One region of the Pantoea sp. C1E2 genome, then DNA from elsewhere that is predicted to be linked to it. Evidence: predicted binding sites of a transcription regulator. Region 1 holds the regulator's gene; the other holds the start of a gene.

Region 1 (6,285 bases):
ATCGAGCATCAGTGAAAAAAGATCGTTACCGAGATCGTAATGTTCTTTACCGACAATCCAGGCACGTTTTTTCGACTGTAAATTGGTTAAACGCGCGGCCGCAATACGCAAGGTATCTTTAAAATGACGTGGGAGTTGTTTATCCAGATGTTGTTGCAGAACGCGATGGAAAAAGACATCCAATTGTTCGCATTCCCACCAGCCATCCATATAACTTTCACCCAGACCTAGCGATCCTTCCTGCAAAACACGTTTAAAAAAATCCGGATGCTTGACCTGAATATCCCAGGGGCGTGTGCCATTGACTGCAACATCAGCGCGTTCCAGTAATTCGTTGACGATGCGAAACCAGTGGTTTTCTTCAAGGCTCACTTCTTCTATACACGATGAACTCATAGCTTCTCCATCACCTTTCCGATTTGAACCTGTGGAAATAATAGTCAATTTCCTTAGGCCTGTGAGAGAACTCACGGAAAATCCGTGCGCCAGATATCCGACGTTTTACAGAGGTATGAATCTGAATAGAAATGTCTGGCACCAATCAGGAGAGGAAGATCGTGCAGACGCCATCCCAGCGACAGAGTCGCTTAAAATTAATGCAATTATGTTATTGATTTGTTACAGAAATGCTGACCCACTGAGTATATGCTCACGTGGGTCAATATTCAACGAGTTATCGTTAGTTTGCTAACGATAATCGTTGCATCAGTGATTATCTTCGCAGGGACGGGAGGTGTGAGCAATATCACTTTGTGCGTTTAAGCTGCGTTGCCAGATGAAGCCGGCCCAGGCCAGCACTACCGTGGCAACCATCACCAGTGTGGTGTTATAGAGCGCCTGTTCTAATCCGGCCGAAACTACCAGGCTGGCAATAAAGCACAGGCCCAGTTGTAACAGGTTTTGTAAGCCTGCTGCTTTGCCTGTGGCGTGCGGGAAAGGCGCTAAGGCGCTGGAAACGACAATCGGATAGATGGCGCCATTAGACAGTGCCATACCGCAGAAAGGCAGCAGCAGTGCAATCAAAGAAGGCGCGGGCATCATCGCGACAACAAACAGACTCAAAATACTCAGGCTATACAGCACCAACAACCACGGCAGCAACTGTGATCCCTGATATCGGCTCAGCATCGCACGGCAACTAAAGCCACCAATCAGAAACGCAATAGTTTGTGGAATGTAGCTCAGACCAATATCGGCGGGAGTTAAACCCGCAGAAGCCAGAATAAACGGCGAACCGGTTAGCCAGGCAAAGAAACTGGCGGAACAGGCGGAGTAAATCAGCACGTTACCGCTGTAGATGCGCGTGGTGAGCAAATTCAGCCAGCCGGGTTGCGGCGTATTATCAGCTTTGGTTTTTTTAGGCGCGGCAAGCTGAAATGTACCGATGATCAGCAGCACGGTGATAATTGTCAGCGCGATAAAGATGCTACGCCAGTGGAAATGACCCATCAGCCACGCGCCCAGTAGAGGTGCCAGAGCGGGGGATAGGGCAACCAGCGGCATAATGGTGGCGAAAACTTTGTTGGCCTGGGCTTTGGGGTAGCGATCGACTACCAGCGCCTGCCAGCTTACGGCGGCGGCACACACGCCCACAGCCTGCACAAAGCGCAGTGCCAGCATCATGTTAACGTCGGTCACCCACAACATCCCGAGGCAACCCAAGGCAAAAATCGTTAAACCTGCCAATAAAATCGGTTTACGTCCAAAGCGGTCTGACAGCGGCCCCCAAAATACCTGTGCGCAGGCAAATCCACCGAGAAAAAGACTGAGGCTGGCGCTAATGGTGCCCGGCGCGGTGGCAAAGTCACGCTGCATATCTCCAAAAGCAGGCAGATACATATCCGTGGCGAGGAAGCCGAGCATGCTGAGCACGGCAAGATAGGGCATAAATCCTTTTGACGACAACATAGTGTTTCTCATTGGCAGATTGAACGCCGGGGAGTGTAAAAGAGTGCGTCATTCTTTGTGAAACGCTAATATTTGCGCAGTGCTGTTAAAATTTTTGAAGGCTAAAATATGTGGTCTGAATATGCGCTGGAAGTGGTTGATGCGGTCGCGCGCAATGGCAGTTTTAGTGCGGCGGCGCAGGAGTTACATCGCGTGCCCTCTGCCATAAGCTATACGGTGCGCCAGTTGGAAACCTGGTTGGCGGTGCCATTGTTTGAACGTCAGCACCGTGAGGTGGTTTTAACCCCGGCGGGCGAGCATTTTGTACGTGAAGGGCGATCTGTTATCAAAAAAATGCTGGCAACACGCAGACAGTGTCAGCAACTGGCGAATGGCTGGCGTGGACAGCTCAGTATTGCCGTGGATTGCATTGTAAAACCACAGCGTACCCGGCAGCTGGTGAAGGACTTCTACCGTCATTTTCCGGACATGGAATTGATCATCAGCTACGAAGTGTTTAACGGTGTATGGGATGCCCTGGCCGACGGGCGTGTTGATGTGGCGATTGGCGCCACTCAGGCGATTCCGGTGGGTGGCCGTTTTGCATTTCAGGATATGGGCGCCCTCAACTGGCGTTGTGTGGTCAGTCCCGGCCATCCCCTGGCGGCGCATAGCGATCTCAATGAAGAGGCGCTGCGTGCCTGGCCATCACTGGTGCTGGAAGATACGTCTCGCGCATTGCCAAGACGCATGACCTGGACGCTGGATAATCAGCGACGTCTGGTGGTGCCAGAGTGGGAAACGGGGATGGATTGTTTACAGGCGGGACTGTGCGTGGGGATGGTGCCGGGCCACCTGGCGCGGCCATTACTTGATAGGGGGGCGTTGGTTGAGCTATCACTGCCGCAGCCGTTTCCGGAAAGTCCCTGCTGCGTCAGTTGGTCAGAACAGCGCGCGTCACCGGCGCTGGCGTGGTTACTCGCTTATCTCGGCGATGCGGAAACGCTGAACCACGAATGGCTCAGCGAAAATCAGCCTTAACGGCGGTAATCGCGGAACGGACCGTCCCCCACGGAACGTCGCTCAATCAATGTTGGCTGCACCTCAATGGTCTGTGGCTCTTCGCGCTTGCTGGTGATGCGATCCAGCAGCATTTCGAGGGCCTTTTTGCCCAACTCCGCTTTCGGTTGGTGGACTGTGGTGAGCGCAGGGGTGAAATAACGGGCGTTGCGCACGTTATCATAGCCAATGACGGAGATATCCTGCGGCACGCGCAGTCCCATCTCATCGGCGGCACATATCGCGCCCATCGCCATGATATCGCCACCGCAGAACACGGCAGTCGGACGCTGCTTCTGATTGAGAATTTGCTGCATCGCCTGATAACCCGATTCTGGCTCGAAGTCGCCCTGAACCACCCACTCCGGACGCACAGTTACGCCGGCTTCGCTCATCGCCTGCAGAAAGCCTGCATGACGACCGCCGCCCGTGTTGCGTTCCATCTGACCCGGAATCGCACCGATATCTCGGTGGCCACGCTCGATAAGGTAGCGTCCGGCCAGATAACCGCCCTGGAAGGCGTTATCCTGCACGGTATCGGTGAAGTCGCCACGCGAGGCGCCCCAGTCCATGACCACCATCGGAATATTGCGGTTCTCTTCCAGCATCTGCAGCAGATCGGCAGGATACTCAGAGCACATCACCAACAGACCATCAACGCGCTTTTGCGCCATCATTGAGAGGTAAGCACGCTGCTTTTGCAGATCGTTATGCGCGTTACCCAGAATCAAGGTGTAGCCGCGTTCAAAACAGTGGTTTTCAACCGCTTCGATGATTTCGGCAAAATAGGGCGCTTCGCTGGACGTGGCTAACAGTCCCAGCGTTTTGGTGTGATTCACCTTCAAACTGCGCGCAACGGCGCTCGGCGAATAGTGTAGTTCTTTAATCGCTTCCCATACGGCGTTACGCGTTTCTTCTGCGACAAAACGCGTTTTGTTGATGACATGCGAAACGGTGGTGGTGGATACCCCAGCGCGTTTCGCTACATCTTTAATTGTTGCCATGAAAAAGGTACTCCCCGGCTTATCACAACTCACTGATAAGTATATTGTTAAACGTTTGCGTCTGCGAAGGGTTTTACGCCCTAAAATGGGGGGCAAATCTGCCGTTTCAGGCAGGGAAAATCACTTCAGCAGGCTGTAAATACAGCATGCGCAAAATCAGTTGCGCAACGAAAGGCGGCGATTCTAGCAAGCCAACGCGGATAAGACGAGATTTTTGCCCACCGCTGTGCGAAAATTGTTTTAACCCTAATAAATGTGTGACTAAGGAGTAGTGATGAGTACAGATCTAAAGCTGGCGCTAATGACCACGGTTGGCGCACTGTTGATGATTATTGCGTTTAGCTTTACAGCCATTCTTCATTAATACAAAACGCATCAATAAAAAAAGCCGGCACTGATTAAGCGTCCGGCTTTTTTTGTGGCCAATGCCACAGAATGTTGCGCAACAACTAGCGAATGGTTTTTGGTGTCATCATACGGCGCGCACCCACATAGTGTTTCTGCCAGTAGTCTTCGCCTAATGCGCTAATCTGAATGTCTTTACCAGTACGGGGTGACTGTATAAATTTACCGTTGCCGAGGTAGACGCCAACATGATCGGCCGTCCCGCGGTTATTAATGCGGAAGAACACCAAATCCCCTTTTTCCAGCAGCTCGCGCTTAATGGGCGAGGCATCGTGCAGGTGATACATCTCATTCGCCGTGCGCGGGAATTTGTATTTCACGAGATCTTTATAGGCATACCACACCAGACCACTGCAATCGAAACCGGTGTGTGGGGAAGTGCCGCCCCACTGATAAGGTTTACCCAACTGTCCCATCAGCTTCGTCATGGCGGTTTCACGAGCTTTCTGATAGCGCAGACGGTGGGTTTTGCTCATCTTGATGCCGGTCAGCCCCTGAACTTCATCATCCACATCAGCAGACTTTTTCGCGAGGCGTTGATGGCCATACTTTTTCGATGGCGATTTAAGCAGGGATTTTTTGCGGCTGGTTTTGTTTAAGGCGGTTTCGGTCTTAGTCTGCTTTTTCAGCTTGAGTTTCTGCACGGTAGTCGTCAGGCGAGACTTTTTAGCCGTTGTTTTAACCGGGCGTCGCTTGCGGCGCTCATCTTCGCGCGCACTTTTTTTCTCGGCATTATGCAAACTGGCATTAATCGGGGCATGCTGGGAAGCAGAAGCCACGTTAAAAAACAGTTGCGCAAAAGCCAGTATGAAAAGCGTAATCAGTAAACGCATAGTCCGGTTACAGGTTAAGCAGTCTGGCAAAAAGCAGGCTGCGGCAGAGTAAGAGAAATCTGATCAACGATCAGCGCCGAAGCAATTCTAATCCACTTTTTTTCTAAAAGGTAAGGCCTTTTTCTATTAATCTGTTACCAGGTGGATAATGTCGCTAAATTGAGCGATTTCAGCTGTTTAACGCAGCGAAATTATTGCTAATTATTAATTTGTTCATGCTTATTAATGATAGGGAAATGTTATCTATCCTGTTTGAACTTAACAAACATGGCGATCAGCAGGTCGGTAACGCAAAATCCCGTTTTCAGTGTGGGGCTGAAGTCGCTACAATAAACAAACACGAAGTGAAGGATTAAGGAAGGCAATAATGAGTACTGTTGAAAAAATTCAGCGCCAGATCGCAGAAAACCCGATTCTGTTATACATGAAAGGTTCCCCGAAACTGCCAAGCTGCGGTTTCTCTGCACAAGCTGTGCAGGCGCTTTCTGCCTGTGGTGAGCGCTTCGCGTATGTCGATATCCTGCAGAACCCGGATATCCGTGCTGAAATGCCGAAATTTGCTAACTGGCCAACCTTCCCGCAACTGTGGGTTGATGGTGAGCTGGTCGGCGGTTGCGACATCATCGTTGAGATGTTCCAGCGTGGCGAATTGCAGCCGCTGGTGAAAGAAACCGCTGAGAAGTATAAAGAAGCGGAATAATTGCGAAGGCCGACAAATGTCGGCCTTTTCTTTGCGTACTCATCCGGCAATCAGCCAGCCCTTCAGCCCATCAGGCAGAGGCGTCGTCTTCAGTCTGCTCTTCATTGAAAGCCAGTGGCCAACCCCCCAGACGTTTCCAGCGATTCACCAGCTCGCAGAACAGCGTGGCCGTTTGCTCGGTGTCGTACAGCGCAGAGTGCGCCTGCGTGCTATCAAACTCCATCCCCGCAGCTTTGCAGGCTTTTGCCAAAACCGTCTGTCCCAACACCAAACCGCTCAGCGCCGCAGTATCAAAAGTGGCAAACGGATGGAAGGGATTACGCTTCAGGCTGGCACGCTCGGCGGCGGCCATCACAAAGTTCAAATCGAAAGTGGCATTGTGCGCCACGATAATCGC
Region 2 (6,285 bases), 1.3 Mb from region 1:
CGCCAGCACTACCTGCTTCCCTGGCGCGCTCCGGGTCCTCTGCAAAGTTCCCGGCACCACCTCTTTGCTTCTTTTGTGTCATAGCAGAGACCTCATCTAAGGGTGTTTTCTTCGACGTGGACTAGCTAGCCACATTAATGATTATAGTCAGTAAGTTAGAGCTTGCTTTGGGAGATCTCCGAGTTCTTCACTGGCCGTCGCGCCAAAGTGCCTCTAATTCAGGCGATGCCGCTGTTTCAGGAATCAAAATCACGATGGAGCCTGCTTCATGATGCGTGGCATAGGTGATTTGAATACGAAAATAGCGCTGGTCGCCGCGACCAAGATTCGCCGCCTGATCTTCCGGTTCGCCCAGTGGCAGCGCTTGCTCCAGCACGTTACACACCCGCTGTTTTTGCGGTTCTGGCAGTTGCGCCAGGGCAAAGCGGCGTTCGCCACGCAGATTGGGGATAAAAGCAATGCCGCCTTCACGCGCCAGTTCAATGATGGCGTCATCAGTCAGTTGAATATTCACGTTACGCCTACCTGTTGCCAGGCGGATTGAATCGCCTCCGCCACCGAACGATTAAACCTTTTTCCAGCGTGCTGCACGGTAAAGCCGGCAAAGGTACTAAAATCGGCATCCTGCGGCAGTGTCTTGTCACAAAGGGTGTCATACCAGGCGTGGCCCGCTAACTCCCAGGCAAAGCCGCCTAACGCCTTCGCGGCGAGATAAAACGCGCGATTGGGAATGCCAGAGTTGAGATGGACACCGCCGTTGTCATCGCGGGTTTCAATGTAGTGATCCATATCAGCGGGCTGGGGATCTTTACCGAGTTTCGGATCGTCGTAGGCGGTGCCGGGTGCGGACATGGAGCGGAGTCCTCGGCCTTTAATCCCAGCGGCTAACAACCCCTCACCGATCAACCAGTCAGCCTGATCCGCCGTTTGCTGCAGGTGGAACTGCTTCACCAGCGAGCCAAACACATCAGACATCGATTCATTCAACGCACCAGACTGCTGGAAGTAAACCAGTCCTGCCTCGTTCTCGGTCACGCCGTGGGTGAGTTCATGCGCCACCACATCGAGTGCGATGGTAAAGCGGTTAAAGATCTCACCATCGCCGTCACCAAACACCATCTGCTGACCGTTCCAGAAGGCGTTTTGATACTCCTTGCCGTAATGCACGGAGCCATCCAATTTCAGGCCTTTGTTATCCAGTGAATTGCGCTTGAAGATTTGCCAGTAGAAATCGTAGGTGATGCCGAGATAATTCCAGGCCTCTTCAGCCGCAACGTCGCCATTGCCCGGCTGGCCTTCATCGCGGATTAAGGTGCCGGGCAGATTTTGCGTATTTTCAGCATCATAGATGGCACGCAGCACGGTGCCGGGCTGTGAGGTGGCCGCGCTGGCCGCTTTATGGTTGTGTTCGGCCATCAATTGCTGAACATGAGTTAGGGTGCGGCGAGCAGACTCTTGTGGCGCACCCGAGCAGTGGTCAATGATATTGCGAAGAATATACGGAGGAATAACGCTGTAGGTCATAGGAACTCCTGGCCGTGAGGGAACATGCCAGAAGTATAGTTTTTCAGCTAGGAACGTGCTTTGCGACTGCGTGATTTCTGTGGCTCAAGGGCGGTCACCTGGCTTTCCACCCAGCCATCATCCAGACGGGTGCGCAGTAAATCGCCTTTATGCAATTGTTGGGTTTTCTTCACCAGCTGGCCTTGGGTATCCGTTGTCACGCTAAAACCGCGAGCCAGAGTCGCCAGCGGACTGACGCCCTCGAGTTGTGCCGCCAGATTGCCAAAGCGCTGACGATTGTGATTCAGCTGCTTCTCCATGCCCTGCTGCAGGCGATACCGCCACTGCTGCATCTGCTGCTGCGCACGCAGAATACGCCCCTGCGGCTGCTGATTATTGAGGCGCTGTAACACGCGATCCTGCTGGCGATTGGCCATGCGCAGGCGCTGATCCATCGCTTCGCCCAGGCGGCGCTGCAACTGGAACAGCGTGGTTTGCTGACGTGCCAGGCGCAGCTGCGGGTGCTGCTGCTGTAAGCGGTGCTGAATGCGGGTGAAGCGACGCTGCTGCTCAGCAATGTAGAAATCCATCGCCATTTCCATACGCTGCTGCTGCGACTGCAAACGGCGCAATAGCTCTATCTGATTGCGGCTGACGATTTCCGCCGCTGCAGAAGGGGTAGGGGCGCGCAGGTCGGCAACAAAGTCGGCGATGGTGACGTCTGTTTCGTGACCCACGGCACTGACGATCGGCAGGCGGCTGGCAAAGATAGCGCGCGCCACGCGCTCGTCGTTGAAGCTCCACAAATCCTCCAGCGAGCCGCCGCCACGGCCGACGATCAGCACATCACATTCATCACGCTGGTTCGCCAGTTCAATGGCGCGCACGATGGCTGCGGGCGCATCGACACCTTGCACTGGCGTGGGATAGATAATCACGGGCAGCGACGGATCGCGGCGATGCAGTACGCGCAGCACATCATGCAGCGCGGCGCCGGTCGCGGAGGTGATCACGCCTACCTGACGCGCCGGATCGGGCAGCGATTGCTTAAATTGCTGATCAAATAACCCTTCGGCCGCCAGTCGTGCTTTAAGCTGTTCGAACTGCTGCTGCAACAAGCCTTCGCCAGCCGGATGCATGCTTTCAATAATCAGCTGATAGTCGCCACGCGGCTCATACAGCGTAATGCTGGCGCGAACTAAAACCTGCTGACCATGCTGTGGACGAAAAGTAACGCGACGGTTGCTGTTGCGGAACATCGCGCAGCGAACTTGTGCGCCATCATCCTTTAACGTGAAGTACCAGTGACCGGAAGAGGGCTGAGTAAAATTTGAAATTTCAGCGCTGAGCCACACCAGGCCCATCTCATTTTCCAGCAGTTGGCGCACCGTGGTATTCAGGCGGCTGACAGTAAAAATATTGGCGGTTGGCGGTAGCGACATGTGATGTAGATCAAACTTTAAATCAGAGGGTTAATCAACCGATACTACATTGCTCACCCGGAGGATCAAGACTTTTTCCTAAAAAACACTGGAGGCAATCGATTTCGGCCTGTATAATGCCGCGGCAATATTTTATCTGTTTTAATCGCCCCCAGGTGGAGATATTGCAATGCTAAGAATCACTAAAGAAGCCCTCACTTTCGACGACGTTCTGCTCGTTCCAGCTCACTCCACTGTGCTACCAAACACCGCTGATCTCAGCACCCAACTGACGAAAAACATCCGTCTGAACATCCCTATGCTGTCTGCTGCAATGGATACCGTGACCGAAGCCGGTCTGGCGATTGCACTGGCACAGGAAGGCGGTCTGGGCTTTATCCACAAAAACATGTCGATTGAGCGCCAGGCGGATGAAGTTCGCAAGGTTAAAAAACACGAAAGTGGCGTAGTGACCGATCCGCAAACTGTACTGCCTACCACCGCACTGGCGGCAGTGAAAGAGCTGACCGAGCGCAACGGCTTTGCGGGTTATCCGGTTGTAAACACCGACAACGAACTGGTCGGTATCATTACCGGTCGTGACGTGCGTTTTGTGACTGACCTGAGCCTGCCAGTTTCCGCAGTGATGACGCCGAAAGAGCGTCTGGTCACCGTGAAAGAGGGTGAAGCACGCGACATCGTTCTGCAGAAAATGCACGAAAAACGTGTTGAGAAAGCGCTGGTTGTTGACGATAGCTTCCACCTGCTGGGCATGATTACTGTTAAAGATTTCCAGAAAGCAGAACGTAAACCTAACGCTTGTAAAGATGCGGAAGGCCGTCTGCGCGTAGGTGCTGCGGTTGGCGCGGGTGCAGGTAACGAAGAGCGTGTTGATGCGTTAGTGGCTGCCGGTGTTGACGTGCTGCTGATTGACTCTTCACACGGTCACTCTGAAGGAGTTTTGCAACGTATCCGTGAAACCCGTGCTAAATACCCGAATCTCGACATCATCGGTGGCAACGTGGCAACCGGTGCAGGTGCATTGGCACTGGCCGAAGCGGGCGTGAGTGCGGTTAAAGTCGGTATTGGTCCTGGTTCAATCTGTACCACGCGCATCGTGACTGGCGTGGGTGTTCCACAGATCACTGCGGTTTCTGATGCGGTTGCTGCGCTGGAAGGCACCGGCATCCCGGTTGTGGCTGATGGTGGTATTCGCTTCTCTGGCGATATCGCCAAAGCGATCGCGGCGGGCGCTGCGGCTGTGATGGTCGGTTCTATGCTGGCAGGTACTGAAGAGTCTCCTGGCGAGATCGAGCTGTATCAGGGCCGTTCGTTCAAATCTTACCGCGGTATGGGTTCACTGGGCGCGATGTCTAAAGGCTCTTCTGACCGTTACTTCCAGACTGATAACGCCGCTGACAAACTGGTACCAGAAGGTATCGAAGGTCGCGTCGCGTACAAAGGCCGTCTGAAAGAGATCGTGCACCAGCAAATGGGCGGTCTGCGCTCTTGCATGGGCCTGACCGGTTGCCCAACAATCGACGACCTGCGCACTAAAGCGGAGTTCGTGCGCATCAGTGGCGCAGGCATCAATGAAAGCCACGTGCACGACGTGACCATCACCAAAGAGTCACCGAACTACCGCATGGGTTCATAATCCCGTAAGATTCAACGCCCGGCACCTGCCGGGCGCTTTTATTATTAAGTCCATCCCAATGGAAACGCCTCAATGACGACTGAAAATATTCATAAACATCGCATTTTGATCCTCGATTTTGGTTCTCAGTATACGCAACTGGTCGCGCGCCGCGTGCGTGAGCTGGGCGTCTACTGCGAACTCTGGGCGTGGGATGTCACCGAAGAGCAGATTCGTGGTTTCAACCCAAATGGCATCATTTTGTCAGGTGGCCCGGAAAGCACCACTGAGCACAACAGCCCGCGCGCACCGGATTACGTGTTTAACGCTGGCGTGCCGGTGTTGGGCGTGTGCTATGGCATGCAGACCATGGCGATGCAGCTGGGCGGCAAAGTTGAAGGCTCTAACGAGCGTGAATTTGGTTATGCGCAGGTCGAAGTGCTGACGCAGAGCGCGCTGGTCCGTGACATCGAAGATGCCATCAGCGCTGCCGGCAAACCGTTGCTCGACGTGTGGATGAGCCACGGCGATAAAGTTACCGCTATCCCGGCTGGTTTTGAAACCGTTGCCAGCACCGAAACCTGTCCGTTCGCCATCATGGCCAATGAAGAGAAGAAATTCTACGGCGTGCAGTTCCACCCGGAAGTGACGCATACCCGCCAGGGCCTGCGCATGCTGGAGCGTTTTATTCGCGACATCTGCGGCTGTGAAGCACTGTGGACCCCGGCCAAGATCATCGAAGATGCGGTAGAGCGTCTGCGTGAGCAGGTTGGCGAAGACAAAGTGATCCTCGGCCTGTCAGGTGGCGTGGATTCATCTGTGACCGCTATGCTGCTGCACCGCGCCATCGGCGACCGCCTGACCTGCGTATTCGTGGATAACGGCTTGCTGCGTCTCAATGAGGCCGAGCAGGTCATGGACATGTTTGGCGACCACTTTGGTCTCAACATCGTTCACGTTGCCGCTGAAGCCCGTTTCCTTGATGCACTGGCTGGCGAGAACGATCCAGAAGCCAAGCGTAAGATCATCGGCCGCGTGTTCGTTGAAGTATTTGACCAGGAAGCATTGCGCCTGGAAGACGTGAAGTGGCTGGCGCAAGGCACCATCTATCCTGACGTGATCGAGTCTGCGGCTTCTGCCACCGGTAAAGCGCACGTGATCAAGTCGCACCACAACGTGGGCGGCTTGCCGAAAGAGATGAAGATGGGTCTGGTTGAGCCGCTGAAAGAGCTGTTCAAAGACGAAGTGCGTAAGATCGGTCTGGAACTCGGCCTGCCATACGACATGCTGTATCGTCACCCGTTCCCAGGTCCAGGTTTGGGCGTGCGTGTTCTGGGCGAAGTGAAGAAAGAGTACTGCGACCTGCTGCGTCGTGCCGATGCAATCTTCATCGAAGAACTGCATAAAGCTGACCTGTACAACAAAGTCAGCCAGGCCTTCACCGTGTTCCTGCCAGTGCGCTCTGTCGGCGTGATGGGCGACGGTCGTAAATACGATTGGGTTGTTTCACTGCGTGCAGTAGAGACCATCGACTTCATGACCGCGCACTGGGCACACCTGCCGTACGATTTCCTCGGCCGCGTCTCTAACCGCATCATCAACGAAGTGAACGGCATCTCTCGCGTGGTTTACGATATCTCTGGTAAGCCACCGGCCACGATTGAGTGGGAATGATTTCCGCTGATTGAATTGCCTATCAAGCCCGCTTAAATGCGGGCTTTTTCT

The links. Region 1 encodes PurR, which represses purine synthesis genes. Its sites were predicted from a motif close to CANGCAAACGTTTGCNTG; they were not measured.
Region 2: the regulator PurR is predicted to act here: its motif matches at 3,037-3,054, upstream of guaB (IMP dehydrogenase).

Annotation. Positions count from the first base shown of each region.
Region 1 covers NZ_JBSZHT010000002.1:2,143,825-2,150,109, forward strand. Annotated here, with positions in the region: gene cfa (cyclopropane fatty acyl phospholipid synthase) at 1-396, opposite strand, end outside; gene punC (purine nucleoside transporter PunC) at 706-1,908, opposite strand; gene punR (DNA-binding transcriptional activator PunR) at 2,017-2,928, shown strand; gene purR (HTH-type transcriptional repressor PurR) at 2,925-3,950, opposite strand; gene cydH (cytochrome bd-I oxidase subunit CydH) at 4,225-4,314, shown strand; gene ACXI0A_RS10505 (C40 family peptidase) at 4,400-5,188, opposite strand; gene ACXI0A_RS10510 (Grx4 family monothiol glutaredoxin) at 5,553-5,888, shown strand; gene rnt (ribonuclease T) at 5,959-6,285, opposite strand, start outside.
Region 2 covers NZ_JBSZHT010000002.1:3,412,734-3,419,018, reverse strand. Annotated here, with positions in the region: gene ACXI0A_RS16360 (con-10 family general stress protein) at 1-82, opposite strand, end outside; gene ACXI0A_RS16355 (protealysin inhibitor emfourin) at 188-514, opposite strand; gene ACXI0A_RS16350 (M4 family metallopeptidase) at 511-1,524, opposite strand; gene xseA (exodeoxyribonuclease VII large subunit) at 1,572-2,945, opposite strand; gene guaB (IMP dehydrogenase) at 3,115-4,581, shown strand; gene guaA (glutamine-hydrolyzing GMP synthase) at 4,654-6,234, shown strand.